Regions from separate parts of the Arthrobacter sp. OAP107 genome, predicted to be linked through region 2. Evidence: riboswitches for the same ligand, from Rfam matches in the RefSeq annotation. Region 2 holds a riboswitch; each other region holds the start of a gene.
The links. A riboswitch is a leader RNA that binds a small molecule or an ion and turns the genes downstream of it on or off. The one in region 2 is predicted to bind thiamine pyrophosphate.
Positions count from the first base shown of each region.

Region 1: it holds a riboswitch for thiamine pyrophosphate, as region 2 does, so the genes downstream of both, thiO (glycine oxidase ThiO) here and ABIE00_RS00185 (ECF transporter S component) in region 2, are expected to answer to the same signal.
Region 3: it holds a riboswitch for thiamine pyrophosphate, as region 2 does, so the genes downstream of both, thiC (phosphomethylpyrimidine synthase ThiC) here and ABIE00_RS00185 (ECF transporter S component) in region 2, are expected to answer to the same signal.

Region 1 is NZ_JBEPOK010000001.1:1,359,230-1,368,954, reverse strand. It holds gene thiO (glycine oxidase ThiO) at 1-1,228, opposite strand, end outside; TPP riboswitch at 1,220-1,341, opposite strand; gene thiE (thiamine phosphate synthase) at 1,369-2,070, shown strand; gene ABIE00_RS06415 (ferritin-like fold-containing protein) at 2,096-2,782, opposite strand; gene ABIE00_RS06410 (RNB domain-containing ribonuclease) at 2,824-4,341, shown strand; gene ABIE00_RS06405 (DEAD/DEAH box helicase) at 4,641-6,320, shown strand; gene ABIE00_RS06400 (DNA-methyltransferase) at 6,326-7,198, shown strand; gene ABIE00_RS06395 (PHP domain-containing protein) at 7,257-8,102, opposite strand; gene ABIE00_RS06390 (aminopeptidase P family protein) at 8,220-9,725, shown strand, end outside.
Region 2 is NZ_JBEPOK010000001.1:36,425-46,149, forward strand. It holds gene ABIE00_RS00135 (Na(+)/H(+) antiporter subunit C) at 1-535, shown strand, start outside; gene ABIE00_RS00140 (Na+/H+ antiporter subunit D) at 532-2,139, shown strand; gene ABIE00_RS00145 (Na+/H+ antiporter subunit E) at 2,136-2,681, shown strand; gene ABIE00_RS00150 (MrpF/PhaF family protein) at 2,678-2,956, shown strand; gene mnhG (monovalent cation/H(+) antiporter subunit G) at 2,946-3,362, shown strand; gene ABIE00_RS00160 (DUF2975 domain-containing protein) at 3,402-3,881, shown strand; gene ABIE00_RS00165 (helix-turn-helix domain-containing protein) at 3,881-4,087, shown strand; gene ABIE00_RS00170 (hypothetical protein) at 4,182-6,170, opposite strand; gene ABIE00_RS00175 (DUF4235 domain-containing protein) at 6,518-6,781, opposite strand; gene ABIE00_RS00180 (heme-degrading domain-containing protein) at 6,839-7,390, opposite strand; TPP riboswitch at 7,510-7,653, shown strand; partial or broken gene ABIE00_RS00185 (ECF transporter S component) at 7,724-8,370, shown strand; gene ABIE00_RS00190 (ABC transporter ATP-binding protein) at 8,370-9,725, shown strand, end outside.
Region 3 is NZ_JBEPOK010000001.1:1,695,112-1,704,836, reverse strand. It holds gene ABIE00_RS07920 (hypothetical protein) at 1-316, opposite strand, end outside; gene ABIE00_RS07915 (VOC family protein) at 435-1,310, opposite strand; gene ABIE00_RS07910 (amidohydrolase family protein) at 1,389-2,471, opposite strand; TPP riboswitch at 2,568-2,675, shown strand; gene thiC (phosphomethylpyrimidine synthase ThiC) at 2,671-4,500, shown strand; gene ABIE00_RS07900 (alpha/beta fold hydrolase) at 4,587-5,321, opposite strand; gene ffh (signal recognition particle protein) at 5,378-6,958, opposite strand; gene ABIE00_RS07890 (glucose-6-phosphate dehydrogenase) at 7,043-8,425, shown strand; gene ABIE00_RS07885 (P-II family nitrogen regulator) at 8,516-8,854, opposite strand; gene ABIE00_RS07880 (ammonium transporter) at 8,851-9,725, opposite strand, start outside.

The sequences.
Region 1 (9,725 bases), 1.3 Mb from region 2:
CGGGGGAAAACCGGCCCGGACGGAACGCGGACCAGCGCGGGTCGCGGGTGCCGTCCATGAGCTGGCGGCAGATCACTGCTGCCGCCGGGGTCAGCAGGACGCCGTGGCGGAAGAACCCGGTGGCGATGATGAGGCCGGCCACGTCCGTCCCGGGTTCCTGCCCGGGATCCTGCGCCGCCCCGGGCCCGCCGGGCAGCCGGCCGAGCAGCGGCGCGTTGTCCGGTGTGCCCGGCCGCGCCCGGGCCGTGGCTTCGAGGAGCTCGAGCTCGGCGACGGCCGGCACCAGGACCTGGGCGTCGCGCAGCAGCTGGTAGACACCGCCGGCGCTCGTGCCCGGTACGCCGTCCTCGCGCTGGGTGGCGCCCACCACCACCGTGCCGTCCTGGCGCGGCACGATGTAGACGGGCACGCCCCGCACCATGCCGCGGACTGTCGCGGTGAGCAGGGGCTGCAGGTGTGCGGGCACCTTGAGGCGAAGGATGTCGCCGTAGACCGGGCGCAGCGGCAACTGCAGGCCTGCGGGCAGGTCTTGCAGCTGCGCCGCGCCCAGGCCGTTGGCCACCACCGTCTCGGCGGCTCTGACAGTGCCGCCGCCGGCAAGCCGTACTCCGCCGACCCGGCCGCCGTCCCAGAGCAGGCCGGCGGCAGGCTCCCGCACCGCGTATCCGTCCACCGCCGCGATCTCCTGGCCATGACCGGCCAGCCCGGCTGCAATCGCCCGGACCAGCCTGCGCGGATCCACCTGGTGGTCCGCCGGGATGTCCAGGGCGCAGGAGATTCCGGGGCTGAGCAGCGGCTCCCTGGAACGAGCCTCCCGGATGGTCAGCGGTTCGACAACCAGGCCGTGGGTCCGCTGCACGTCCCGCAGGTCCATCAGGGCCCGGCGGTCGGCGGGATCGGCACCCACCGCAAGGGTCGGCGTCGTCAGGTACCCGGCATCCTCGCCGGCGGTGAGCGTGCCGGCAAACTCCGGCCATCTGGCGGAGGACTCCAGCATCAGCTCCAGGAGCCCTTCCTCCTGGTAATGCAGTTCGCTGACCGGGGCCAGCATGCCGGCCGCGGCCCAGCTTGCGCCGCTGCCCGGGGCTTCGTCGATGAGCACCACGGAACGGCCGGAGCGCCGTGCCTCCCAGGCGATCCCGTGGCCTACAACGCCGCCGCCGATGACGGCCACATCCGCCTCAAGACAAATGGCGGCACGTTTTGGGCCGCTGGTTTCAGGATTCATGCAATTCCTTCCCTACGCCGGTACTAACCGGATCAGGTCAAGCGGTCGGCTCTGACGCCCTCTCAGCCCTGCGCCTTTTATGACAGCAGTAACGGGCTCCCGCGGTACCTGCCCAGTTTAGAGGAACTAAGGTGGTTGCCATGACCCAGCACTCTGCCCACACCGCCGCCCGCCTGTACCTCTGCACCGACGCCCGCAAGGAGCGCGGGGACTTTGCGGACTTCGTGGACGCGGCGTTTGCCGGCGGCGTGGACATCATCCAGCTGCGGGATAAGAGCATCGAGGCGGCCGAGGAACTCGAACTGCTGGAGATCGTCCATGCCGCCGCCCGCAGGCACGGCCGGCTGTGGGCCGTGAACGACCGCGCCGATATCGCGTCCATCGCCGGCGCACCGGTGTTCCACATTGGCCAGAAGGACCTGCCGCTCCGCGCCGCCCGGAAGCTGCTGCACGATGCCACCGTCATCGGACTGTCCACCCACAGCACGGAGCAGGTGGACGCCGCCATCGCCGCGGCTCACGGGCGCAGCGGCCTGGACTATTTCTGTGTAGGCCCGCTGTGGGCCACCCCCACGAAGCCCGGGCGGGCCGCCGTCGGGCTCGATTTGGTGCGCTACGCCGCGGAGGCTGTCCGCAGCGCGAATGAGGAACGGGTGGGCGGCCTGCTGCTGCCCTGGTTCGCGATCGGCGGGATCGACCGCACGAACGTGGAGCAGGTCCTGGCGGCAGGAGCCAGCCGGATCGTCGTCGTCCGCGCCATCACCGAGGCCCCAGACCCCTCGGCCGCCGCGGCCGAACTGCTCGACGCCCTGGATGCAACGGCGCCGGCCGCCGTCTCCTAAGCCGCCGTCTCGTGCGGAGAAACCGCTACCCGCTGAGGCCCAGCTGGACCATCCGCCGGGAATGGTTCTCCGCGACTTCGGCGGTGATGCCCCGCATCAGCTCGCGCGCGGTGGCGTCCGTGGCGGCCGGTTCCGCCTCGACGAACAGCTCGCTCAGAAAGGCGTGTTCGTGGCCCACGCGCTGGGCCTGTGTGATCGCTTCGCCCAGGAGCCGGCGGCCCCACAGCGCGAGCCGGGACGCAAGCCGGGGGTCGTCGGCCAGTGCTCCCTTGAGCCGGTCCCGGAGTACGGCCGTGGCTTCTTCCGACGACTGGATCTGCTGGATGAGGTCGCGCGTTCCGGGATCCACGAACCGGGCCACCGCCTGGTAGAAATCGGCGGAAACGGTGTCCACCACATAGGCCTTCATCAATGATTCGTACCAGTCTGCCGGACGGGTCCGTTCGTGGAAGTGGTCCACAGCCGACTGGAACGGCAGCATCGCATTTTCGACGTCGACGCCCATCTCCGCCAGCTTGGCGCTCACCAGTTCATAATGCTGGAATTCGACGACCGCAATCCTGCCGATCACGGCCCGGTCGTGCAGCGTGGGTGAGTAGCGGGCGTCAGAGGAGAGCCGCTCGAACGCGGACAATTCGCCATATGCCATCACGCCGAACAGATCTGCGACGAATCGGTCGTAGCGAGCGGTGTCAGCCGAGGATGTGCCCATAATCCAAGACTAACGGCGCAATTCGGGCTAACCTGATTTTCGTGTCACATCATCGTCTGTCGCCCAGCGTCCACGAGCAGACCAATGCGCTCGCGGACGCCCTGAGCGCTCTACGGACGGAGCTGGAGCTTCCCGGGGACTTCCCCGAGGATGTGCTCAAGGAAGCAGAAGCCGCCGTGGCGGACCGGCAGTTTCCGGACCTGGACCTGACCGGAGTGGACTTCCTGACCATCGATCCGCCGTCGTCCACCGACCTGGACCAGGCACTGTTCATCGAACGCCACGGTGAGGGCTACCGGATCCTCTACGCCATTGCCGACGTTCCGTCCTTCGTGCAGCCGGGCGGCGCGCTCGACGCCGAGACCCGCCGCCGGGGGCAGACGTTCTACGCTCCGGACGGCCGGATTCCGCTGCATCCGGAGGTGATCAGCGAGAACGCCGGCAGCCTGCTGGCCGGGCAGCTGTGCTCCGCCTTTGTCTGGGAGTTCGAACTCGACGCCGCCGCCGAGGTGGTGTCCGTGCTGGTGCGCCGGGCCGCCGTGCGCAGCCGGGCCAAGCTCGACTACAAAGGCGTCCAGGCGGACCTGGATGCCGGCACCGCCCCGCCCATGCTGCAGCTGCTGCGGGAGGTGGGGCGCAAGCGCGTGGACCTTGAGCGGGCCCGCGGCGGTGCCAGCCTGAACATGCCGGAACAGGAGATTGTCCAGCTGCCCGACGGCGGCTACCGGATCGTGGCGGTCCCCCAGCTGCCGGTAGAGGACTGGAACGCCCAGATTTCGCTCATGACCGGGATGGCCGCCGCTTCGCTGATGCTCAACGGCAAGGTAGGGATCCTGCGCACCATGCCGGCCCCGGATGAACGCTCGCTCAGCCACTTCAAGCGCCAGACAGCCGCGCTGGGCAAGCCGTGGGACGGGCAGGAAAGCTACGGCGAGTACCTGCGCACCCTCGACCCCACCGACCACGGCCAACTGGCCATCCTCCATTCGGCCGGCATGCTCTTCCGCGGAGCCGCGTACACGCATTTCGACGGAACCGTCCCGGAGGACGCCGTCCAGTCAGCCATCGGCACCGCGTACGCGCACACCACCGCACCGCTGCGCCGGCTCGTGGACCGGTTCGTCCTGGTCATCTGCGAGGCCCTGAGCAACAACAGGCCGGTGCCTGCCTGGGCGCGCGAGGCGCTCCCCTCGCTGCCCGAAATCATGGCGTACTCCGACCAGCTGGCGGCAAGGATGGAACGCCTTGCCCTGGACACCGTCGAAGCCGCGCTGCTGATCAACCACATCGGACAGGAGTTCGATGCCGTGGTGATCTCCGGGTCAAAGCCGGCCAAAAACGGCAACGGCGCAGGCAACGGAAACGGGAATGGCAACAACGGTAAAGGTCTGAACGGCAGGGGAAGCAACGGGTCCGGCCCCTCCGGCGTGGTCCAGATCGCCGAACCGGCCGTGACGGCCAGGTGTGCGGGCGAAATGGAGCCCGGCACCAGGGTCCGCGTCCGGCTGATCTCCTCGGACATCGCCACCAGGGAGGTCCACCTCGAGCTCGTCGGCTGATCCGCTTCTGCGTCGCCAGGGGCCCTGCGGCGGCGTGAGTCAAGGAAAACACGGGTTTGCCAGTAGACTGGGTGGGTAGTAATGGATGCCCGGTCGTTGATTTCCTCGATTTGAATTCAACAAGCCCGCCCCTACGCGATCTTGAGTACCACCCGCCGGTCCCCAGTGCCGGCAATTAGATAGCCCGCGATCGGCTTCCACTGGAATTGCTTGCGCGCCTGAGCGTGCTCCGGAACGGCCCCGTGCCCGCCCCGTTGAGCAGGCGGCGCCAACGCCTAAATGAATAAGGAAACTCCCCTGTGAGTGAATTGCATACCCACCAGCTTCTCTCCGACGACACCGGCACCGAGACCATCGAGCCGGAAGAGACCATCATCTCGGACGAGAAGCCGCACGAAATAGCCGAAAAGTCGTTCGCCGACTTTGACGTCCGCGCCGACATCGTCGAATCGCTGGCCGACGCCGGCATCACGCACCCCTTCCCCATCCAGGCCATGACGCTGCCCGTCGCGCTGTCCGGCCATGACATCATCGGCCAGGCCAAGACCGGCACCGGAAAGACCCTCGGCTTCGGCATCCCCGTGCTGCAGCGCGTGGTGGGCCGGGACGATGCCGGGTTCGACAAGCTGCCCTCCCCCGGCGCGCCGCAGGCCATGGTGATCGTTCCCACCCGCGAACTTGCCGTCCAGGTGGCCAACGACCTGCAGACCGCATCCCGCAAGCGCAACGTCCGCATCGCCACGATTTACGGCGGCCGCGCCTACGAGCCGCAGATCGACGCGCTCCAGAAGGGCGTGGAAGTGGTTGTCGGCACGCCCGGCCGCCTTATCGACCTCTTCAAGCAGCGCCACCTGGTGCTCAAGAACGTCAAGATCGTCGTCCTGGACGAGGCCGACGAAATGCTGGACCTCGGCTTCCTGCCCGACGTCGAGACCCTCATCGCCGGCACCCCCGCCGTCCGCCAGACGCTGCTGTTCTCGGCCACCATGCCCGGCCCGGTCATCGCGATGGCCCGCCGGTACATGACCCAGCCCACCCACATCCGCGCCGCCGATCCCGACGACGAAGGCCTGACCAAGCGCGACATCCGCCAGCTCATCTACCGCGCGCACAGCATGGACAAGACCGAAGTGGTCTCCCGCATCCTGCAGGCCCGCGGCCGCGGCCGGACCATCATCTTCACCAAGACCAAGCGCACCGCAGCCAAGGTCGCTGAGGAACTGGTGGACCGCGGCTTCGCCGCGGCTGCCATCCACGGCGACCTCGGGCAGGGCGCCCGCGAGCAGGCCCTCCGCGCCTTCCGCAACAACAAGGTGGACGTCCTGGTGGCCACAGACGTCGCGGCCCGCGGCATCGACGTCGACGACGTCACGCACGTCATCAACTACCAGTGCGTGGAGGACGAGAAGATCTACCTGCACCGCGTGGGCCGCACCGGCCGCGCCGGCAACAAGGGCACTGCCGTGACGTTCGTGGACTGGGACGACATGCCGCGCTGGGGCCTCATCAACAAGGCGCTGGGTCTGAGCGTTCCGGAGCCGGTCGAAACGTACTCCTCCTCGCCGCACCTCTACAGCGACCTGGACATCCCGGAAGGCACCAAGGGCCGGCTGCCGCGCAGCAAGCGCACCCTCGCCGGCGTCGACGCCGAGGTCCTGGAGGACCTGGGCGAGACCGGCAAGAAGAACAGCCGCTCTGGCGGCCGGGACTCCGGCCGCCCCGGCAGCAGGGATGGCGGCAGCAGGGAAGGCAGCCGCCGCGGCGGTGACGCCGGCAAGCGTTCAGGCGAGCGCCGCCGTCGTGCATCAGAGTCCGGCGCGGACGCCGGAACCGGTCCCGCTGCCACCGCGACCGTTGAAGGGGAGCAGCCGGCGCGCCCGCGCCGGAACCGCACCCGCACCCGCCGCCGCAACGGCGAAGTGGTCTCCGGCAGCGAATCCGCTGCAACCGGATCGCAGCCCGGCACCGAGGCCCCATAGCCTCAATGACTGAAACTGTCTGGGCGCCGGACGGCAGCAACCTGGTGGTGCACGCGGATAACGCGGACTTCCTCCCCACGCTGCCGGACGGCGCCTTCACACTCATTTACGTGGACCCGCCCTTCAACACCGGCCGGGCACAGCAGCGCCAGGAAACAAAGATGGTGCTGAACGCCGACGGCGACGGCGACCGGGTGGGCTTCAAGGGCCGCTCCTACGACACGATCAAGGGCGCCCTGCACCGCTACGACGACGCCTTCAGCGACTACTGGTCCTTCCTCGAGCCGCGCCTCGTGGAGGCCTGGCGGCTCCTGGCCGACGACGGCACCCTGTACCTGCACCTGGACTACCGCGAGGTGCACTACGCCAAGGTGATGCTGGATGCCATCTTTGGCCGTGAGTGCTTCCTCAACGAGATCATCTGGGCCTACGACTACGGTGCGCGCGCCAAGAACCGCTGGCCCACCAAGCACGACAACATCCTTGTCTACGTCAAGAACCCGGCCAGGTACCACTTCAACAGCGCCGAGGTGGACCGGGAGCCCTACATGGCCCCGGGGCTTGTGACTCCGGCTAAGCGTGAGCTGGGGAAGCTGCCCACGGACGTCTGGTGGCACACCATCGTCTCCCCCACGGGCAAGGAAAAGACCGGCTACCCCACGCAGAAGCCGGAGGGGCTGGTGCGCCGGGTGGTGGCGGCGTCCAGCCGCCAAGGTGACTGGTGCCTCGACTTCTTCGCCGGTTCCGGCACGCTCGGTGCGGTGGCGGCCAAGCTGGGACGCAGGTTCGTCTGCGTGGACCAGAACCAGCCGGCCATCGACGTCATGGCCAAACGGCTCGGGGCGCACGCCGAAATCGCGTCCTACCCGCCCAACTAGCTTGCAGTTGTTGTCGTTTTGGGGCCCCAAAACGACAACAAATGCCAGTCAGCTGGGTTTAACGGACGACGGCGGTGCCCGTGCCCAGCTCCTCGATCCGCTCGAACACGTCCGGCGCGGTCAGGTTCTCGCCCAGCCGGTTGGGCTTGCCCAGGCCGTGGTAATCGGAGGACCCGGTCACCAGGAGCCCGTGCCGGGCGGCCAGCTTCCGCAGGAATTCCCGGCCCTCCTCCGGATTGTCCCGGTGGTTGACCTCCAGCCCGGCCAGGCCGGCGTCGATCATGCTGTGGTAGGTGCTTTCGCCCACGATGCGACCCCGCGCGGAGGCGACGGGGTGGGCAAAGACGGGAACGCCGCCGGCGGCGCGGACCAGTTCGACGGCGAGGGCCGGCTCCGGCGCGTAGTGCTGCACGAAGTAGCGCGAGTGCGAGGTGAGGATCGAGGTGAAGGCCTCGGAACGGTCCGCCACCACACCGGCAGCCACCAGGGCATCGGCGATGTGCGGCCGACCCACCGTGGCCCCCGGCGCCACGTGGTGGATGACATCGTCCCAGGTCAGAGGGTAGTCCTCGGCGAGCAGCGTGACCATGCGCTCGGCGCGGGTCAGGCGGGCTTCCCGGGCTTTCGTGATCTCTTCGAGCAGGCCCAGGTGCGCGGGGTCGTGCAGGTAGCTCAGCAGGTGGACACTGATCCCGTTCTCCGTCCTGCAGGAAATCTCCATGCCGGGCACCAATGCCACGCCGTTGTCAGCCGCCGCCCGGGACGCTTCCTCCCAGCCGTCCGTGGAGTCATGGTCCGTCAGCGCAATGACGTTCAGCCCCGCCGCCGCGGCGGCCGCCATGACCTCGGCCGGCGTTTCCGTGCCGTCAGAAACATTTGAGTGGGCGTGCAGATCTATCCTCACCTGCCCAGCCTAGTAGATGGCGCGCTCCTGTGGCCGGGTGGGGCGTGAATCTGCCCCCGCTTCTCCCTGCAGGGCCGGTGTTGGCCTAAGCCGCTCGGCTGGTGAGACGATGGGACCGTGAACTCTGCAGACAACACCCACAACGGTGACAACACAGCTTCCCAGCCCCTGGAAGAGCGCGTCAACAACCGCTCCCAGCGGCCCAGTTCCGCGGCTTTCAAGGCCTTCATGGCCAGCAACTGGGCGCCCGCGCCGCAGGTGACCCCTGAACGGGACGCCGTTGCCAGCCATGCCGCGAGGAGGCGGCGGGCCATCTCCGACCAGTTCAAGGGCGAACGCCTCGTGCTTCCGGCCGGGCCCCTGAAGGTCCGCTCCAACGACTGCGACTACCGCTTCCGCCCGCACTCCGGCTTCGCCCACCTCACCGGCCTCGGGCTGGACCATGAGCCCGACGCCGTGCTCATCTTCGAACCCGTCGAGGAGGGAAAGGGCGACGACGGCGGCAGCCACCGCGCCACGCTCTACTTCCGGCCGCTGGCCGGACGGGACACCGAGCAGTTCTACGCCGACGCGCGGTCGGGGGAATTCTGGATCGGGGCACGGCCCACGCTGGCCGAGTTTGAGGCCCGGCTCGGAATCCCCACAGCCCACATCGACGAACTCGAGGTGGCCGTCACCAAGAACGTCGGCGCCCCCGAAATCGGCGGCATCTCCATCCGCCTGGTGCGCAAGGTGGACGAGAACATCGACGCCCTCGTGGACACCGCCCGCTACAACACCGCCAAGGATCCGGACAACCTGGACCTGGGCGTGCTGGACGCCCTCGACGAGAAGCTCTCCGAGGCCCTCTCCGAACTGCGCCTGACCAAGGACGAGTGGGAAGTCGAGCAGATGCAGATCGCGGTGGCCGCCACGGTGGAGGGCTTCACCGAAGTGGTAAAGGCCCTGCCCCGCGCGCTGACGCACTTCCGCGGCGAACGCGTGGTGGAGGGCGCGTTCTTCGCCCGGGCCCGGGAGGCGGGCAACGAACTCGGCTACGACACCATTGCCGCCGCCGGCAACAACGCCACCGTGCTCCACTGGACCCGCAACACCGGCAAGGTCAACGCCGGCGAGCTGCTCCTGCTGGACGCCGGTGTTGAGGCCGATTCCCTCTACACCGCGGACATCACGCGCACGCTTCCGGCCAACGGCAAGTTCTCGGCCGTGCAGCGCAAGATCTACGAGGCGGTCCTGGATGCGGCCGATGCCGGCTTCGCAGCCGCCCAGATCGGTGTGAAGTTCCGCGACGTGCACACCGCCGCCACGACGGTCCTCGCGGAGCGGCTTTCCGAATGGGGCCTGCTTCCGGTCTCCGTCGAGGAGGCCCTGGGCGAGGACGGCCAGCAGCACCGGCGCTGGATGCCGCACGGCACCAGCCACCACCTCGGCCTCGACGTCCACGACTGCGCCCAGGCCAGGCGGGAACTCTACCTGGACGGCGTGCTGCGCGAGGGAATGGTCTTCACCATCGAACCCGGCCTGTACTTCAAGCAGGAGGACCTCGCCATCCCCGAAGAGTACCGCGGCATTGGCGTGCGCATCGAGGACGACATCCTGATGACCGCCGAGGGCCCCGTAAAC
Region 2 (9,725 bases):
CCTCATCCTCGAACGCAGCCTCACGCGTGTGCTGTTGGGGCTGATGCTGCTGGCCAACGCCACCAACCTGCTGATCCTCGCCACCGGCGGCTACGCCGGGCTGGCACCCTTCTTCAGCAAGGACACAGACCCGGCCTCCTACAACGACCCCCTGCCGCAGGCACTGATCCTGACGTCCATCGTCATTTCCTTCGCGGTGACGGCCTTCATGCTGGGCATCATCTACCGGACCTGGGTGCTTGCCCGCCAGGACGACATCCAGGACGACATCGAGGACCGCCGCGTGGCCGAGACGCCCAGCTTCGACGCGGAAGACGACGCCGTCATCCCCGTGGAAACCTCCGAGTTCCCGCTGCCCATGCGCGGACCGGACGGCTCCGCGGCGGCGGAGCCGACGGCGACCGTGGAGGCAGGCGGCCGGACCCTCCTGGCGGAACACGCGGCGCAGGAGGAGAAACCGGGATCCGGGAACATCGCCACAGACACAAACACGGGCACGGAAAACGGCACTGACACGGACGGGGGCGCGAAGTGAACCTCGCAAGCCTTGCCCCGCTCGCCGTCGTACTTCCCATCCTGGGAGCGGCGCTGACGTTCGTGCTGATCCGGCACTCCCGCGCACAGCGGGCCGTCAGCATCGGCCTGCTCTCACTCACCCTGCTGCTGGAGTGCTTGCTCCTGGCGTCCGTCTGGAACGGCGGCACGTCCGCGGTGAACATCGGAGGCTGGGTTCCGCCCTTTGGGATCGTCCTGGTGGTGGACCAGTTCTCCTCCCTCATGCTCGTGGTGTCCTCCGCGGTGAGCCTGGCCGTCCTCGTGTACGCCACCGGGCAGGGCATGGCCGACGGCGACCAGGACGCCCCGGTTTCGATCTTCCACCCCACGTACCTGATCCTCGTGGCCGGGGTCTCCAACGCGTTTCTCTCCGGGGACCTGTTCAACCTGTACGTCGGCTTCGAGATCCTGCTGACGGCAAGCTATGTGCTGATGACCCTCGGCGGCACAGGCCCCCGCATCCGGGCGGGCGTCACCTATGTCGTGGTCTCGGTGGTGTCGTCAGTGCTGTTCCTGATTGCCATCGCCATGGTCTACGGCGCGACCGGCACCATCAACATGGCGGACCTTGCCATCAAGCTGTCCGAACTGGACCAGGGAACCAAGACGCTCCTGCACGTCATGCTCCTGGTGGCCTTCGGCATCAAGGCCGCCGTGTTCCCGCTGTCCTTTTGGCTTCCGGACTCGTACCCCACCGCGCCGGCCCCGGTCACAGCCGTGTTCGCCGGCCTGCTGACCAAGGTGGGTGTCTACGCCATGGTCCGCACCGAAACCCTGTTGTTTCCCGGCGACAGCCTTAACACGCCCCTGATGGTGGTGGCGCTGCTGACCATGGTGGTCGGCATTCTGGGTGCGCTCGCCCAGAGCGACATTAAGCGTCTGCTGTCGTTCACCCTGGTCAGCCATATCGGCTACATGGTGTTCGGCCTGGCGATGTCCTCCGTGGCCGGGCTGGCCGCTGCAGTGTTCTATGTGGCGCACCACATCACCATCCAGACGAGCCTGTTCCTGGTCACCGGCCTGATCGAGCGCCGCGGCGGCAGTTCCGCTGTGGACCGCCTGGCCGGGCTGGCCAAGCTGTCCCCGCTGCTGGCGCTGCTGTTCTTCGTTCCCGCCATGAACCTTGCGGGCATCCCGCCCTTCTCCGGATTCCTGGGCAAGCTCGGCCTGATGCAGGCCGGCATCGGGCTGGGCACCCCGCTGGCCTACGCCCTGGTGATCGGGGGCGTGCTGACGAGCCTTCTGACCCTCCTGGCCGTTGCCCGCGTATGGAACCGTGCGTTCTGGCGCAAGGCCGAGGATGCGGAGCACCCCGACCCCGTGCTCCTGGCTCCCGCCCCGGACGCGGAACGTGACACGGCAGCGGAAGGCGGCACGGCGGTACGGCTCCTGCCGCGGACCATGGTGGGCTCCACCCTGGGCCTGGTGGTGCTGGGCGTAGCACTCACGGTCTTCGCCGGGCCGCTGTTCCAGGTGGCGGACCAGTCCGCCGCGGCCATGCTGGACAGGTCCGCCTACATCCAGGCGGTGCTCGGTGACGGCGCGCCCGTTCCCGCTTTGGCGCTGAGCGGGGGCGGAAAGTGAGCCGGAAAAAGGTGTCCCTGCGGCAGGAACTGCCGCTGCTGGTGTGGCTGGTCATCGTCTGGGGAGCGCTCTGGCAGGACTTCAGCCCCGGCAATTTGCTCTTCGGAGCCCTATTGGCGATTGCGGTGGCCCGCCTGTTCTACCTGCCGCCGGTGGAGCTAAGCGGCCGCTTCAACGTGCTGCGGGCCATTCCCTTCGCGGTGGTGTTCCTCGGCAAGGTGGTGTCCGCCAGCTGCCAGGTGTTCTACCTCGCGGTGGCCCGGGGGCCCAAGGTGACCAACGCCGTCGTCGCCGTTCCGTTGCGCAGCCATTCAGACCTGATGGTGACGGCAACCGGCCACGTGATTTCCCTGATCCCGGGGTCGCTGGTGGTGGAGGTGGACAGGTCCACTTCCACGCTCTACATCCATGGACTGAACGTCCGGAACGGGGAGGACGTCCTCAGGCTGCGCAAGGAAGTCCGCGCCACTGAGGCGGGGCTTATCCGGATCATGGGAACAAAGGAAGAGCTTGCCGCCCTGAACCAGGAGGTTGGCGCATGATGGAGCTGGTCCTCACCGTTACGGCCGTGGCGTTGGCCCTCGCTGCCGCGGGCGCGATCATCCGCATCGCGCGCGGCCCGTCGCTGCTGGACCGGGTCCTCGCGGCGGACGTATTGCTGGCCATTCTCGGTGCGGCGCTGTGCATCGACATGGCCGTGAACCGGCACCTGAATAACCTGATGCTGGTGGTGGCCATCTCCGTCATCGGGTTCATCGGCTCGGTGACGGTGGCCCGCTTCGTGGCCGACAGGCGGGGGCAGCCCAATGAGTCCTGAACCGAATGCCGTGGATGCCGTGATCGATGCTGTGTCGGCTGTGTTCATGGTGCTGGGCGCACTGATGTCGCTCGCCGCCGCCATCGGCCTGCTCCGCTTCCCGGACCTGATGAGCCGCATGCACGCCGCCACCAAGCCGCAGGTGCTCGGCCTGTTCCTGCTGCTGGCTGCGGTGGGGCTGCAGCTGCGCACCTGGTGGGTGTGGCCGGTGCTGGCCGTGGCCTGGATCTTCCAGCTGCTCACCGTGCCGGTCTCGGCCCACATGGTCGGCCGCGCCGGCTACCGCACCAAGCACCTCCACAAGGAACTGCTCAGCACCGACGAGCTGGAGGCCGTGGTGGTGAAGGCAGCCAAGGCGGCCCGCGAAGAGGAAGAGGACGACGGCGGCAACCACCCGTCCTCGTAAGCGATTGAAAGTCGATAGGAAACCAGCGATACTCGATCTATGCACAAGACAAACCTGGCGGTAACCGCGCTCCGGATCCTGCTGGTCATGGCCTTCGCCCTGCTGCTGGTGTTCCAGACCCTGTCCTTGCCCGGGCAGTTTGCCCACATGGCGCAGGAGAATCCCGCCGATGCGCCTCTGCAGTGGCCGCTGACCGTCTTCGCCGTGGTGGAGGTGGCCTGCGTGCAGGTGGTGATCGTGAGCACCTGGAAACTCCTCACCATGGTCAAACGGGACCGCATCTTCAGCAAGGCAGCCCTGGCCTGGGTGGACGCGATCGTATGGGCGGTGCTCACTGCCTGGGTCCTGCTCGCCGGCCTCTTCCTCTTCATCGTGCTGAACGCCGACGATCCCGGAGTGCCGATGATGCTGATGCTGATGCTGGTCGGGGGCGCCGTCATCGGACTGCTCATGGTGGTGATGCGCGCTCTGCTGCGGCAGGCCACGGCACTGCGGACCGACATGGAAGCCGTGATCTGATGCCCATCGTGGTGCGCATCGACGTCGAACTGGCCAAACGCAAGATGAGCGTGGGGGAGTTCGCGGACCGGATTGGCCTGACGCCGGCCAACGTTGCCGTGCTGAAGAACGGGCGGGCCAAGGCCGTGCGCTTCAGCACGCTGGAGGCGATGTGCAAAGTGCTCGGCTGCCAGCCCGGCGACCTGCTCGAGTGGGTCGAGGACTGACTAAAAGGGGACTGACTAAAAAGGGGCGGGCTTAAAGGGCCGGGGCCCCGTCTGCTGAACAGACAGGACCCCGGTACTGGCTTGATGGCTGGATCTAGCGGGTCGCCACTACCCCGGTGGCGGTGCCGCCGCGGCTGGACTGGACCAGGACGCTGGTGATCTGCCGGTTCGGTCCCGGTTTGGCCCGGTAGGACCAGGCGCCGAGGGTGTCCACCTGGGCGGTGCCGATCTTGGAGACCGCCCGGCCGGGTGTGGTGTCGTAGATGACCACGGTGGTGGCCGGGGTCAGGACGGCGGTGTTGCCGGCCAGCGCTGAGGTGCCCGTGATCCGGAGCTCGGTGCCGAGCCGGTGCCGAGAGCCGGCGACGGTGACGGTGTCCGTCTGGACCGTCAGGTTCACGGTCGCGGGAGCACTGCCGATGCCGTTGGCGTCCGTGACGATCAGCTGGAGCTGGATGGGATCGTTGGACTTGGCGGTCAACGGTGCCGTGTCCGCGGTTTTGGCGTAGAACGGGACGGTGATGGTGGGTTTGGCGGCCGTGTCGCTGGAGAAGCTGACGGCGGGTCCGCTGACCTGGAGCCACTTGTAGCTGGCGGCGCCGGTGGAGGCACTGCCGTCCAGCTGGACGGTTCCGCCGCGGGTGATGGAGGTCGACGCGGCGGTGGCTACCGCCGTCGCCGGCTGCGTTGCGCCGGGGACGGAGCCGCTGCCGGTGTCGACGACGGGGCCTGGATCCGGGGCCGGAGTGACGGCGGGCAGGCCCGTCGCGGACGCCGCGCCGCCGGAGACTGTCACGGGCAGTGAAGCGGTACCGCCGTCCCCGGTTTTCACGGTGACGCTGGCCGGGGGAGCCTTGACAGCGAAGGTCTTTTCGGCCGGCGTTCCCGCGGTGGCCGGTGCCTCAAGGGTTCCCAGGCCGGTGACGGTCAGCGGGTAGCCGACGGTGGAAATGGCGCCGACGGTCAGGTTGGTTCCGTCGTAGAGGGCCTTGGTGACCATGACGCCGCTGGGTTTGGTGACGTTGATCTGGCTGCTGCTGGCGGGCTTGTCGCCGATGTTGGTGATCTTCACGGTGGAGGGGGCGGTTCCGGTGAACTGGACACGGGCGTAGTACCGGCCAGTGTCGGGATCGCTGAGCATGGGGGTGGTCTCGAAAACGCCGGCCTGGCCGTCCACCTGGAGCTGGGCGCCGTTGCCGCTGCTGGCGAACACGTCGATCATGTTGCCGTTCACGACGGCGCTGTCGCCGTTGACGCCCTGGTTGGTGGAGATCTTGCCCTGGACGGTGAACTGGTCCGTTTCCAGGGACAGACCGCCGCCGTTAACGGAGAATTTGTTGTAGCCGAACGGGCTGCCGGTGACGGTGTGGTCCTGGCCCGGGTCGCCGAGGTAGCCTTCGGGCGCCGCCGGGGCGGTGGCCGGGTCCCACTTCAGGAACGGCCCGATGTTGCTCTTGAGCGCCGTGGAGAAGTTGCCGACGGCGGGGGAGATGTCCTCGACGAGCTTGCCTCCGCCGGTGCCGTCGGTGTCGATGGTGATGGTGCCGTAGGGGTGCTGGAATGTCAGGGTGGCGTTGGCGGGTCCGCCCTTGACCACGATGCGCTGCCGGCCGAAGACGATCTGGTCGCCTTGGGTGACCGTGTTGGCGAAAGCTGCTTCCAGGCCAAGGACCAGGACGGCGCGGCCACCGCCGGGAAGGGTCAGTTCGGAGCTGGCGAGCATGTAGAACGCCTCTTCCGGGAAGTTGTCCGGGAAGGAAATGGGTGCGGTCTCGTCCGGAATGTCGCCGGGCAGGAAGCCGCAGAGCGGGTTTTCCGCGTCCAGGCAGAGCTCGAGGCGGGTCTTGTTGCTGTCTTCGTACCAGGACGGGAAACCGTACTCGGTGTTGACAGGGCCGACGGCGGTCAGCTTGGTCGTGTTGGTCTGGGTTACCTGGGTGGCGGCCAGCGAGGTTCCCGCGCCAGTCGCGGCCAGAAGAACGGCGGTCAGGGCGGCAATTCCGCGGCGCCGGGATGCGGGGTGCTGGGCCCGATGCCGTGGGGTCAGTTGCTGGACCGACAGGAAATGTGGGGTGAATACCATTTTTGTCTCCTCGAAAAGACGCTGATGGCATCCACTAAAAGCGGCACGGGTTGGAAAAACGTTCGGATTTTGGGTTGGAAAAACCTTGGATCTATCGTGTGCCGCAGGAGATCGGTGGGGGTCCGGTAACCACACGCGGCGCAAGGAACACAGTTGCGGAGCTGCTGACATGGCCGGACCCGGCTCCGCGGATCTGCGGCGCCGGGTCCGGCTGTTGTGAGTCCGGCCGAGGTCATCAGCACTGCCGGTTCAGAACGTCTATAGATTGGGCTGCCGGGCTTGGAAAAACCCAACGGGCCGGCGAAGCCAGCAGTCACAGCCCCACCCTATTCGAGGGGCCGCAGCGCCTAGACGATGTCCTGGGTCTTCGCGAAGCGGGTGATGGCCCGCTGCGTGCCGCGGTTGGCCAGCACCTGGATGACCGCGCTCACGGACGCGGAGATGAGGGCGAACGTCAGGGCTGTGCGCATCGTGGTGGGGACATCGTCCTTGTCACCCTTAGGCGGCTTCTGCCCGGTGACCTTTTCCCAGATGGTATCGACGGCCTTGGTGCCGGCGAATCCTGCCAGCAGGCTGATGCCCGTGCCAAGCAGCTTGATCAAGAAACTCATTCCGGAACTCCTCGCGTGATGAACACTGGTCTCTGCCTAGCCTATCGGCATGAAACGCTAGCCATGACCCATGGACCCGTGGATTTCCCGCAACGCCTGCACCACGAGGTCATGGTCCGCCTTTTGGGGCAGCCCGGACACCGTGACCACGGCCACCGCTCCCACGTCCCGAACATAGATGGGGAAAGCCCCGCCGTGGGCGGCGTAGATGGACTGGTCGAACCAGGCGTTGTCCTCGATCCGTCCGCCGCCGGCCCTGCCGCGCAGGCCCACCAGCAGCGACGGCTCCTCATAGCGCACGGCAGTGCGCTGCTTGGCCCGCACCCAGCCCTCGTTGTCCGGGGTGGCACCCTCGAGCGCCACGTGGAAGAGGACCTGTTCACCCTTGGTGATGTCGATGGCAATGGGGAGGTTGTCCTCCTTGCCGCGTTCAACCAGTTCCAGGCCGAGCGCCAGGGCGTCGTCCTTGCTGAACCTCGGGAACTGCAGTTCGGCGATTTCACCCTCGATCTGACCGATCAGGGCTTGCAGGGATCCCGCTGGCTGCTCCTCGGCGGAATCGGGGTCAAAGGCGGGCAGGGCAGCGCTGCCGGAGTCCTGTAGCGTCATGGCCCCAATGTACTCCGGGCGGCTGTCCCGGCCGCGCAGGAAGACTCCCGGATTGTGACGGCGGCCCCGGGATTCCGGGGCCGCCGAGGTGTAAACTGGACCAGCCCACAAGGGCAGATTTATCACGACAGGGGAGCGCCGCCGTCGGGATGCAAAGGCAAATGCCAGAGCAGCCGCGGATGGGCGCTGAGAGTGCGGACAGCCGCAGACCCTCGAACCTGATCCGGCTAGTACCGGCGCAAGGGAGTCGAGTTCTCAGAGCGCCCGGCAGCAGTGGCCCCGCCACCTGCAGCCGGGGAACGCTTTCCCCTCCTGTTCCTCAGGAGGACCATCATGACAACTGCAGCAATCAAGAAGACCAGCTATAACTGGCGCGTGGCTGACATCGTGGTGGCGGCGCTCATCGCCGTTGCCGGCGGCGTCATCTTCTGGGCCTGGTCCCAGGGCGCCAACCTCATCTCCACTCCCGTCAACGCCGTCTACCCGCCGCTCAGCGGCCTGTACGCCGGCGGCTGGATGATCCCGGCGGTCCTGGGCATGCTTATTATCCGCAAGCCCGGCGCCGCCCTGTTCTGCGAAACGGTCGCGGCCACCGGCGAGCTCATCATGGGCTCCCAGTACGGCACCACGGTGCTGATTTCCGGCGTCCTCCAGGGCCTGGGTGCGGAGCTCGTGTTCGCCGCCCTGCTGTACCGCAAGTTCAACCTCCCGGCCTCGCTGCTTGCGGGTGCCGGCGCCGGCCTGTTCTGCGGCCTCAACGACTCCTTCGCACCGTGGGGCTGGAACATCGCCTACACCGCGGGAGACAAGCTCGCGTACATCCTGTTCTGCGCCATCTCCGGCGCGGTCATCGCCGGTGCCCTGTCCTGGATCGCCACCCGCGGCCTGGCCAGGACGGGCGTACTGAGCTCCTTCCCAGGACGGGCGTACTGAGCTCCTTCGCGTCCCGCAAGGCAGCCACGGAGCCTGTCTTCTCCTGATGCCCGCACATCACGACGGCGGCGTCCGCCCCGCCGCGGTACACGCCCGCGGCTGGGGCTGGCGCCACGCCGGCCGGACCGGGCCGGCCGTCCACGCCCTGGACCTGGACATCCGACCCGGTGAACGGGTCATGCTGCTGGGCCCTTCCGGGGCCGGCAAATCCACGCTGCTTCACGCCTTGGCCGGCGTACTGGGGGACAGCGACTCCGGCGGCGGTCCGGCGGATGACGGCGGTCCACGGGGCACCGCGGCGCCGGACCCCGACGACGCCGACGAAAGCGGTGAGCTGCTCATCGACGGCGCACCGCCGCGCGCGCAGCGCGGCCGTGCCGGACTCATGCAGCAGGACCCGGAAACCCAGGTGGTGCTTTCCCGTCTGGGCGACGACGTCGCCTTCGGCGCCGAAAACCTCTCAGTCCCCCGCGAGGAGATCTGGCGCCGCGTGCACGAGGCACTGGACGACGTCGGACTCGCTCACCTGCCGCTGAACCACCCGACGTCGGCCCTGTCCGGCGGCCAGAAGCAGCGCCTGGCGCTCGCCGGGATCCTGGCGATGAGGCCGGGACTGATTCTGTTGGACGAGCCGACCGCGAACCTCGATCCCGCCGGTGTCCTGGAGGTCCGGGACGCCGTGGGCCGCTGCCTCGACAAGACCGGGGCCACCCTGGTGGTGGTGGAGCACCGGGTTGCTGCCTGGAAAGACCTGGTGGACCGCATTGTGGTTCTGCAGCCGGGGTCGGCGGCGAACGGCGCGGTGCTGATCGACGGCACGCCGGACGAGGTCCTCGAACAGGCCCGCGGGATGCTCACCGCCGCCGGCGTCTGGGTCCCGGGCTACGTTCCCGAAACCCGGCACCGCACCGCGGCCGCCGCATCCAACACCAATAGCGGCCAGCTGCTGCTCGCGGCCGAAAAGCTCGCGGTGTCGCGGGAACGTCCCCGGCGCCGCGGCTTCCGCTCCGTACCTCCGGAGCCCGTGCTGCGCGACGTCACGGCACAGGTCCGGGCGGGGGAGGCGCTGACGGTCACAGGTCCCAACGGCGCCGGCAAGTCCACCTTTGCGCTGACCCTCGCCGGGCTGCTGCCGCCGGTGGACGGCAAGGTCTCCGCGACCGTTGAGCTGAGCGGCGGCGCCGGGATCGACCCGTACAAGTGGAAGGCCGAGCACCTGATCTCACGGATCGGCACCGTGTTCCAGGAGCCCGAGCACCAGTTCGTCACCGGCCGCGTCCTGGACGAGCTGCAGTTCGGCCCACGCCACCTGGGCCACGGCGAGGAGCGCGTCGACGAACTCCTGGAGCGCCTGCGCCTCACGCACCTGGTGGACGCCAACCCCTACACCCTGTCCGGCGGT
Region 3 (9,725 bases), 1.7 Mb from region 2:
CTGCCCAGCGCTCGGCCACGTCGTCCAGGACGTTGCCTTCGCCCTCGGACTCGTACGTGAGGAGCTCAGCGAGCGCCCGGACCATCGCCGCCGGCACGCCCAGCAGTGAATCGCTGGCCACGTCAACCATGGCCAGCTCGTAGTCCGCGCCCGCGGCGTGCACCGCGGCACCGGCGAGGTCGCCGAGCTGTTCGATCTCAAAATCACTGATGCCGGCGATCCGGATGCCGTCCCCGGCGGCCGCACCGCCTGCCAGCGCCTCTGCGCGCTTGAGGGCGTCGTTGTGGGTGGCGACAAACACTTCCGTGAAGCCCATGGATTCGTCCTCATTCCGTCGGCGTGCATGCCCCGGCGGTGCCGGGGCCCTTCGAATGTCAGCGTAACCCAACCGGGCCCCCTGGGCTTAGCGCACTGGGCCTACGGAACAGCGACGCTTATCGAACAGCGACGCGAAGGCGGTTGCGCCACGGATCCTCGAACCGGAGCTCGGCGCCGGTGTGGTGCGATTCGACTCCGGCGACCTTGAGGCGGTCGGCGAGGGCGCCGACGTCGTCCCCCGACGTGACCTCGATGAGAACCTCGCCGAGGCCCAGGGTGTCCCGGCGCGGACCGGCGCCGCGGCTGTTCCAGACGTTCATGGCCATGTGGTGGTGGTAGCCGCCGGCGGACACAAACAGGGCTTGGCCGTGCCAGCCCGCCGTTTTTTCGAATCCCAGGGTGCCGACGTAGAAGTCGTGGGCTGACTGCACGTCGCCGACCTGAAGGTGGACATGCCCCACCTCGGCGCCCGTGCCGCGCTGGCCCCCCACCGCTTCTTGGGTGAGGTGCTCCTGAAGATACCGCTGGGGCGGGAGCGCCAGGCTGTCCATGACGACGTTCTTGCCCTCCCAGGACCATGCCGAACGCGGGCGGTCCCAGTAGAGTTCTATCCCGTTGCCTTCCGGATCGGTGAAGTAGAAGGCCTCACTGACCAGGTGGTCGGCGCTGCCCACGAAAGCCTGAGGCTCATACTGGGCTGCGCTGGCAACGGTGGCGGCGAGCGAGGACTGGTCCCCGAAGAGGAGTGCCGTGTGGAAGAGACCGGCCTCGCCCCGGCCGGGGATATTGAGGCCCGGAGCGGGAGCGAGGTGGACCAGCGGCGTGTTGAGCCGGCCAAGGTAGAGGCCGCCGTCCTGCTCGGCGACGACATCGAGCCCGAGGGCGCGCTGGTAGTAGTCGGTCATGAGCTTCATGTCGCCCACCTTGAGCATGACGGTGCCCATCGTGAGGTCGGCAGGAAGCAAGTCCTGGCTGCTGTCTGCTGCTGTCATTGAATACTCCCGAATGTCCGGACCACCGGATTTCGGCAGCCTCTACATCTCTAAATTACTTGAAGCTTCAATTTATTCCTAATGGATGATCTTGCCGCGAAGCACCACGTTCGAGAGGCTGCGGATGGTCTCCGGCACGGCGCGGGGGTCCTCCCGGCAGACCACCACGTCCGCCGCTGCCCCTTCCGCCAGGCCTTCGGCGCCGAGCCAGCGGCGCGCCCGCCAGCAGGCCGCGTCCAGCGCCGCCGGAGCCGGCAGCCCGGCGGCGTGCAGTTCGAGGATTTCGTCCGCGATGCGGCCGTGGCGGATCACGCTGCCGGCGTCAGTTCCCGCGTAAATTTCGACGCCGGCTTCGTAGGCCTCCAGGACGCGCTCACGACGGCGGGAGAACAGCGCCCGCATGTGCCCGGCATACCGCGGAAACTTCGGCTCGGCCTGCGCGGCGATGTCCGGGAAGGTGGCGATGTTGATGAGTGTCGGCACGATCGGCACCTGCTGCTCGACGAACCGGGGAATGTGCCTGGGCAGCAAGCCCGTGGCGTGCTCGATGCAGTCGATACCTGCGTCCAGCATGTCATCCAGGGTGTCCTCGCCGAAGCAGTGCGCCGTGACCCTCGCCCCTTCGTCGTGCGCGGCCCGGACCGCGTCCCGCACGGCAGTGGCCGGGAACGACGGCATGAGGTCGCCGGCCGTCCGGTCGATCCAGTCCCCCACCAGCTTGACCCAGCCATCACCTTCGCGCGCCTGCTTGCGCACCGCCTCCACGAGGCCCTCCGGTTCGACTTCCACCGCGAAATTCCTCAGGTAACGGCGGGACCGGGCAATGTGCCGGCCGGACCGGATGATGCGCGGCGTGTCGTCCCGCTGCTGCAGCCACCGGGTGTCGCTGGCAGCCCCGGCGTCACGGACCAGCAGCGTCCCGGCGTTGCGGTCCGTCATGGCCTGGTCATATGCCACGTCGTCGTCCACGGCACCGCCCGGGCCCAGCCCGATATGGCAGTGGGCATCGGCGAAACCGGGCAGGACCCAGCCATCCAGGACGGCGTCCGGCCGCCGGCCCGGAGGATCAAACGTCAGCTTCCCGTCCACGGACCAGAGCCCCCTGCGTTCCTTGTCCGCAGCAGTGAGCACGGGTCCGCTGAATTCGATGATGTGCGCCATGGCTTCCAGCTTAATCGGCTTCCGTGGCGGCAAACGGCCCCGCCGGAGCGGCTTCTCACAGATGGACAGGTCCAATCCGCGGTGTGGTAGCTTCGTTTACGACCACACGGGGGCCCCTGCAGGGGCTGAGATCAGGCTGGCGCAGCCTGCGACCGTTGAACCTGTCCGGGTAATGCCGGCGAAGGAAGTGAGCAGTAAATTGAGCACCCAGGAATCACAGCTGAGCCCTGCCCAAATTGACGCAGCCCAAAGCGAAACCGCCGGTAATGCTGCCGGCAGTGTCACGCAGTCGCTGAAATCCCATTCACTGGCCTACCTGGAAGGTGACGGCCTGCGGGTTCCGGTGACGGAAATCGCCCTGGAGCCCTCACCCAACGGCGAGCAGAACGAGCCGCTGAGGGTTTACCGCACGGCGGGTCCGGGCAGCGACCCCGTGGTGGGCCTCGCGCCGTTCCGTTCGGAATGGATTACGGCCCGCGCGGACACGGAGACGTACGACGGACGTGAACGGAACCTGCTCGACGACGGCAAGTCAGCCGTGCGCCGCGGTGCGGCTTCCGCGGAGTGGAAGGGCGCCCGGCCGGTGCCCCGCCGGGCGGCGGAAGGCAAGACCGTGACGCAGATGCACTATGCGCGGCAGGGCGTCATCACCCCCGAAATGCGTTTCGTGGCCCTCCGCGAAAACTGCGATGTGGAACTGGTCCGCAGCGAACTCGCCGCCGGACGGGCCATCATCCCCAGCAACATCAACCACCCGGAATCCGAGCCGATGATCATCGGCAAGGCGTTCCTGGTGAAGATCAACGCCAATATCGGCAACTCGGCCGTCACCAGCTCCATCGCCGAGGAGGTGGACAAGCTGCAATGGGCCACCCAGTGGGGCGCAGACACGGTCATGGACCTGTCCACGGGCGACGATATCCACACGACGCGTGAGTGGCTCATCCGCAACTCCCCCGTGCCGATCGGCACAGTGCCGATCTACCAGGCCCTGGAAAAGGTCAACGGCGAAGCGAACGCCCTCACGTGGGAAATATTCCGCGACACCGTCATCGAGCAGTGCGAACAGGGCGTGGACTACATGACCATCCACGCCGGCGTGCTGCTGCGGTACGTGCCGCTCACGGCGAACCGCGTGACCGGCATCGTGTCCCGCGGCGGGTCGATCATGGCCGGCTGGTGCCTGGCCCACCACCAGGAAAACTTCCTGTACACCCACTTCGACGAACTCTGCGAGATCTTCGCAAAGTACGACGTCTCCTTCTCCCTGGGCGACGGTCTCCGGCCGGGCGCGACGGCGGACGCCAACGACGCCGCGCAGTTCGCCGAACTGGACACGCTGGCTGAGCTGACCCAGCGGGCCTGGGAGTACGACGTCCAGGTCATGGTCGAGGGGCCGGGGCACATCCCGTTCCACCTGGTGCGCGAGAACGTTGAGCGCCAGCAGGAGCTCTGCAAGGGTGCGCCCTTCTACACGCTCGGACCGCTGGTCACGGACGTGGCCCCCGGCTACGACCACATCACCTCGGCCATCGGTGCCACCGAAATCGCCCGCTACGGCACGGCAATGCTCTGCTACGTCACGCCCAAGGAACACCTGGGCCTGCCGAACAAGGACGATGTGAAGACGGGCGTCATCACATACAAGATCGCCGCGCACGCCGCCGACCTTGCCAAGGGGCACCCCGGCGCGAACGAGCGGGACGATGCCCTGTCCAAGGCCCGGTTCGAGTTCCGGTGGCGCGACCAGTTCGCGCTGTCGCTGGACCCGGTGACGGCCGAGTCCTTCCACGACGAGACACTGCCTGCGGAGCCCGCCAAGACCGCACACTTCTGCTCGATGTGTGGGCCCAAGTTCTGCTCCATGCGGATCAGCCAGGACATCCGGAACGAATACGGCTCAGCCGAAGCGCAGGCCGCCCTCGCCGAGATGGCGGAGGGCATGCGCGAGAAGAGCCAGGAATTCCTCGCTGCAGGCGGAAAGGTCTACCTGCCGGAGCTGCGGCTTCCGGAATCGGCGCGCAACTAGGTTCTTCGGGCTTCCGTCCAAGGAGTTCCGACCAAGGGGTTCCGTCCGGCTGGCATTGGGGGCCGGCCGGGCGGGGCCCGGATCTTTTATGACGCCCGGGGCTGCTGCCGCTGGCTGACCTCGGCGATGAATGACCGGATGTAGCGGTCGCCCTCCGGTGAATCGTGGGGCCGGTGCCCTCCGGCAGCGATGCGGTGCAGGGCACCGGTCTCGCGCAGGTAGCCGGCGATCTCCTCGTACAGCGGCTCCCAGCCGCCGGTGAGCACCAGGGTGGGAACACCCGGCACGATCTGCAGCGGCGCCTCCCATGGCGGTGCCTGCAGCCGCAGCCTGCGCGCAGCGCGCTTCGCTTCGGGGGTACTGGGCTCCGGCGTGTCCGCGGCGAAGGCGCGGTGCAGGAACTCGCGCTCGTAATCGTCGTCGCCTAGCTGGTGCCGGACCTCAAACAGGGGCTCCATCAGGGCGCGGTGCCCGGCGGTGGCAGGCAGGTCGGCCGTGAGCGACAGGCAGGCCGGTTCCACGAGCGTCAGCGAGAAGACCAGGTCAGGGCGCTCGACGGCGGCCATCATCGCGGCGATCGCGCCCTGCGAATGCGCCACCACGTGGCCCCCGGCGGCCCCGCGGCCGTCGTCGGCCAGTGAACGCAGCACAATGCGGGCGTCCCCGGCAAAGTCGGTCTCCAGCGGTTCGGCCTCGGCGTCAAAGCCGTGGCGCCGCAGAAACAGGGCGTCGTACCGCAGGGCCATGCCGTGCTGGCGAGGCCACGCCGCGGAGCCGAAATTTCCGGCACCGTGGACGAACACTACGCGCTGCTTATACATGACCCAACCTTATGGCAGCGGTCTGACATCGGCGCAGGCCGACATGACCATGCGCCCTATTTGCCGCCCATGAACTTGTCGAAGCCCTTAGGCAGGTTCAGCTGGGACGGATCGAAGTCGCCCGACTGCTGGCCGAAGGCTGCTCCCGTGGGTACCGCCTTGGCCCCCGCAGCACGCCTGGCCTCGGCTTCGCGGAGCTCCTGGGCTGCCTTGGCAGGATTGCCGGAACGCGCCTTCTTCTTGGGCGCGTTCTTGCCGCCCTTGCGGGCACCGCCGGCCCCCATGCCGGGCATCCCGGGCATTCCCGGCATGCCGCCGCCCTGGGCCATCTTCTTCATCATCTTCTGGGCCTGGGCGAAGCGTTCCAGCAGGCCGTTGACCTCAGACACGTGCACACCTGAACCGCGGGCGATGCGGGCCCGGCGGGAACCGTTGATGATCTTGGGCGCCACCCGCTCGTGCGGGGTCATCGAGCGGACGATGGCCTCCACCCGGTCGATCTCACGCTCATCGAACTGCTCCAGCTGCTGCCGGATGTTCTGCGCACCGGGCATCATCATCAGCATCTTCTTCATCGAGCCCATTTTGCGGATCTGCTGCATCTGCGCGAGGAAGTCATCGAGCGTGAAGTCCTCCTGGTCGGCGAACTTCTTCGCCATCCGGGCGGCTTCTTCCTTGTCCCAGGACTTTTCAGCCTGCTCAATGAGGGACAGGACGTCACCCATGTCCAGGATGCGCGAGGCCATCCGGTCCGGGTGGAACAGTTCGAAGTCGTCCAGGCCTTCGCCGGTCGACGCGAACATCACGGGCTTGCCGGTGACCGACGAAACGGACAGCGCGGCACCGCCGCGGGCGTCGCCGTCGAGCTTTGACAGCACGATGCCGGTGAAGTTCACGCCTTCATCAAACGCGGTGGCCGTGTTGACGGCGTCCTGGCCGATCATGGAGTCGATGACGAAGAGGACTTCGTTGGGGACGATGGCCCGGCGGATCTGGCGCGCCTGCTCCATCATGTCGGCGTCGACGCCGAGTCGGCCGGCGGTGTCCACGATGACGACGTCGTGCAGCTTCTGGCGGGCTTCGTCAACGCCGGCGCGTGCGACGGCGACAGGGTCGCCCGCCGGGTGGGCCAGCTCGGAAGTGGCGCCCGGGTGCGGCGCGAAGACAGGAACGCCGGCGCGCTGGCCCACGACCTGCAGCTGTGTCACGGCGTTGGGGCGCTGAAGGTCACAGGCGACGAGGATGGGGCTGTGGCCCTGCGCCTTCATCCACTTGGCGAGCTTTCCGGCCAGGGTGGTCTTGCCGGCGCCCTGGAGGCCGGCGAGCATGATGATGGTGGGGCCGGTCTTGGCCATCCGGATGCGCCGCGTCTCGCCGCCGAGGATCTCAACAAGCTCCTCGTTGACGATCTTCACGATCTGCTGGCTGGGGTTCAGGGCCCCGGAGACCTCGGCGCCCAGCGCACGCTCACGGACCTGCCCGGTGAATTCCCGGACCACAGGCACGGCAACATCGGCATCCAGCAGGGCGCGACGGATCTCGCGGACTGTGGCGTCGACATCTGCCTCGGTGAGGCGGCCCTTGCCGCGAAGATTCTTGAAGGTTGCTGTCAACCGGTCAGAGAGTGAATTGAACACGCGCCGTGCACTTCTTTCAGTGGATGTACGGGACTCGACTATCTAGGGTATCAAGACACGCCTTCAAGATGGCATGCTGGCAGGGTGACGAGCCAAACGACCGTAAAGACCCTGCTCATTCTCGGTGCCTCCGGCGACCTTACCGGCCGGCTCCTCCTCCCCGGCCTGGCACGGCTGGTGGGCTCAGGCCGCGCCGCCGGCCTGAGGCTCGTCGGGGCCGGTTCGGATCCGTGGTCGCCGGAGCAGTGGAAGGAACGCGTGCACAAGGCCTTCGACGCCGCCGCCGAGAATGCCTCGGAGCCCGGCAAGGACGCCCTGGCAGCGATGGCGAATTCCACGGAATACCATCAGGCGGACGTCACCGCGGACGGCCCGCTCGCGCAGCTCCTGGCCGACCTCGAGGGCCCGGTTGCCGTCTACTTCGCCCTGCCTCCGCAGGTGAGCCAGAAGGCCTGCGAAATCCTGCGCCCGGAGCAGGTCCCCACCGGCACGCGCCTGGTGATGGAGAAACCTTTCGGCTCCGGCGAGGAGTCCGCCCGTGAACTCAACCGGACCCTCCTGTCCCTGGTTCCTGAGGACCACGTCCACCGGGTGGACCACTTCCTGGGCAAGGCCACCGTCCTGAATATCCTCGGGCTGCGGTTCGCCAACAATTTCCTGGAGCCGGTCTGGAGCCGCGACCACATCGCCAAGGTGGAAATCGTCTTCGACGAGGACCTGGCCCTGGAGGGACGCGCCCGCTACTACGACGGCGCGGGCGCCCTGCGCGACATGATCCAGAGCCATCTGCTGCAGATCATGGCGCTGCTGGCCATCGAGCCCCCCGCCACCATCGGCGAGCGCGACCTCCGCGACGCCATCGCCGCCGTCCTGCGGGCCAGCAGCGTCAAGCCGCCCTACACGGACAGCACCCGGCGGGCGCGCTACCTCGCGGGAAGCCTCGGCGGCAAGGACGTCCCCGATTACACCGCGGAGGAGGGCGTGGATCCGGACCGGAACACCGAGACCCTGGCCGAGGTGCACGTGAATATCGACAACTGGCGCTGGAAAGGCGTGCCGTTCATCCTGCGCTCCGGCAAGGCCTTGGGCGACAAGCGGAAGGAGGCCGTGGTCACCTTCCGCCCGGTTCCGCACCTCCCCGCCGGCTTCACCGGAAGGGACACCCCCAACACGCTCCGCATTGGCTTCGGCCCGGACACGCTGGAGCTCGACGTCGACGTGAACGGCCCCGGGGACATCTTCAGTCTGGACCGCGCCGCACTCGTGGCCGAACTCAACGCGTCCGAGCTGCTCCCCTACGGCGAAGTCCTGGAGGGCGTCCTGACCGGTGATCCCCTGTTGTCCGTCAGGGGCGACACCGCGGAGGAGTGCTGGCGGATCGTGGAGCCCGTGCTGGCCGCCTGGGCAGCAGGGAAGGTTCCGTTGGAGGAATACCGGGCAGGCTCCGACGGCCCCGCGCCCAATTAGGCTGCCCGCCCCGGACAGTCCCGACACGCAGGAAGGGCCGGCCACCCTTTGGTGACCGGCCCTTCCGCTGCGTTGGGCTGGCGGCTGGGGCTAGATGGCGGCTACTCCGCGTTCACCCGTCCGCACCCGGACTGCTTCGAAGACATCGACCGTCCAGACTTTGCCGTCGCCGGCGCGGCCCGTGTTGGAGCTGGCGATGATGACATCCAGGATGTCGTCAGCCTGTTCGTCGGTAGCCAGCACCTCGACGCGGATCTTGGGCAGCAAATCCACGTTGTACTCGGCGCCGCGGTAGACCTCGGTGTAGCCGCGCTGCCGGCCGTAGCCGCTGGCCGCGCTGACCGTCAGGCCCTGGACACCGTAGGCCTCCAGGCCTTCGCGGATCGATTCGAGCTTTTCCGGACGAACGATTGCTGTAATCAGTTTCATGCCCCCACGCTTTCCTTACCTGTTGCTGCTTCTGTCTTCTTATCGTCCGTCTTCTTGCCGTCGTTTGCACTACCGGTGATCAGCTCATGCAGGGGCTGGAAGCTGCCGCCGTGGCCGCCGACGCCGAACTCGTATGCGGTTTCGGCGTGCAGGCTGAGGTCCACACCAACCACTTCCTGTTCCTGGGAGACCCGGAAGCCCATGAGCTTGTGGATGGGGTAGGCGATGACGAAGGTCATGACCGAGGTGAACGTGATGGACAGGGCTGCTGCCAACAGCTGGGCGACCAGCTGGGTGGCGCCGCCGCCGTAGAAGAGGCCTGCCGCGCCCTGGGTCGGGGTCGCGAGGAATCCAATCGCCACGGTACCGACGACGCCGGAGACAAGGTGAACGCCGACGACGTCCAGGGAGTCGTCGTAGCCCAGCTTGAACTTCAGTCCGACGGCCAGGGCAGAGGCGATGCCTGCCACCACGCCGAGGCCAATGGCCCCCAGCGGCGAGACGTTGGCACAGGCGGGGGTGATGGCGACCAGACCGGCCACGACGCCTGATGCTGCACCAAGAGAGGTGGGGTGACCGTCGCGGTAACGCTCGACAGCGAGCCAGCCAAGCATTGCTGCTGCGGGGGCCGCGAGGGTGTTGATCCAGATGAGACCAGCCTGTTCAACAGTCGCCGCTGCCCCGGCGTTGAAACCAAACCACCCGAACCAGAGGATGGCCGCACCGAGCATGACGAACGGGATGTTGTGCGGGCGGTGGTTCGGGTCCTTGCCGAAGCCCCTGCGGTTGCCGATGATCAGGACCAGGATGAGGCCGGCGACGCCGGCGTTGATGTGGACGACTGTGCCGCCGGCGAAGTCAATGACAGGAG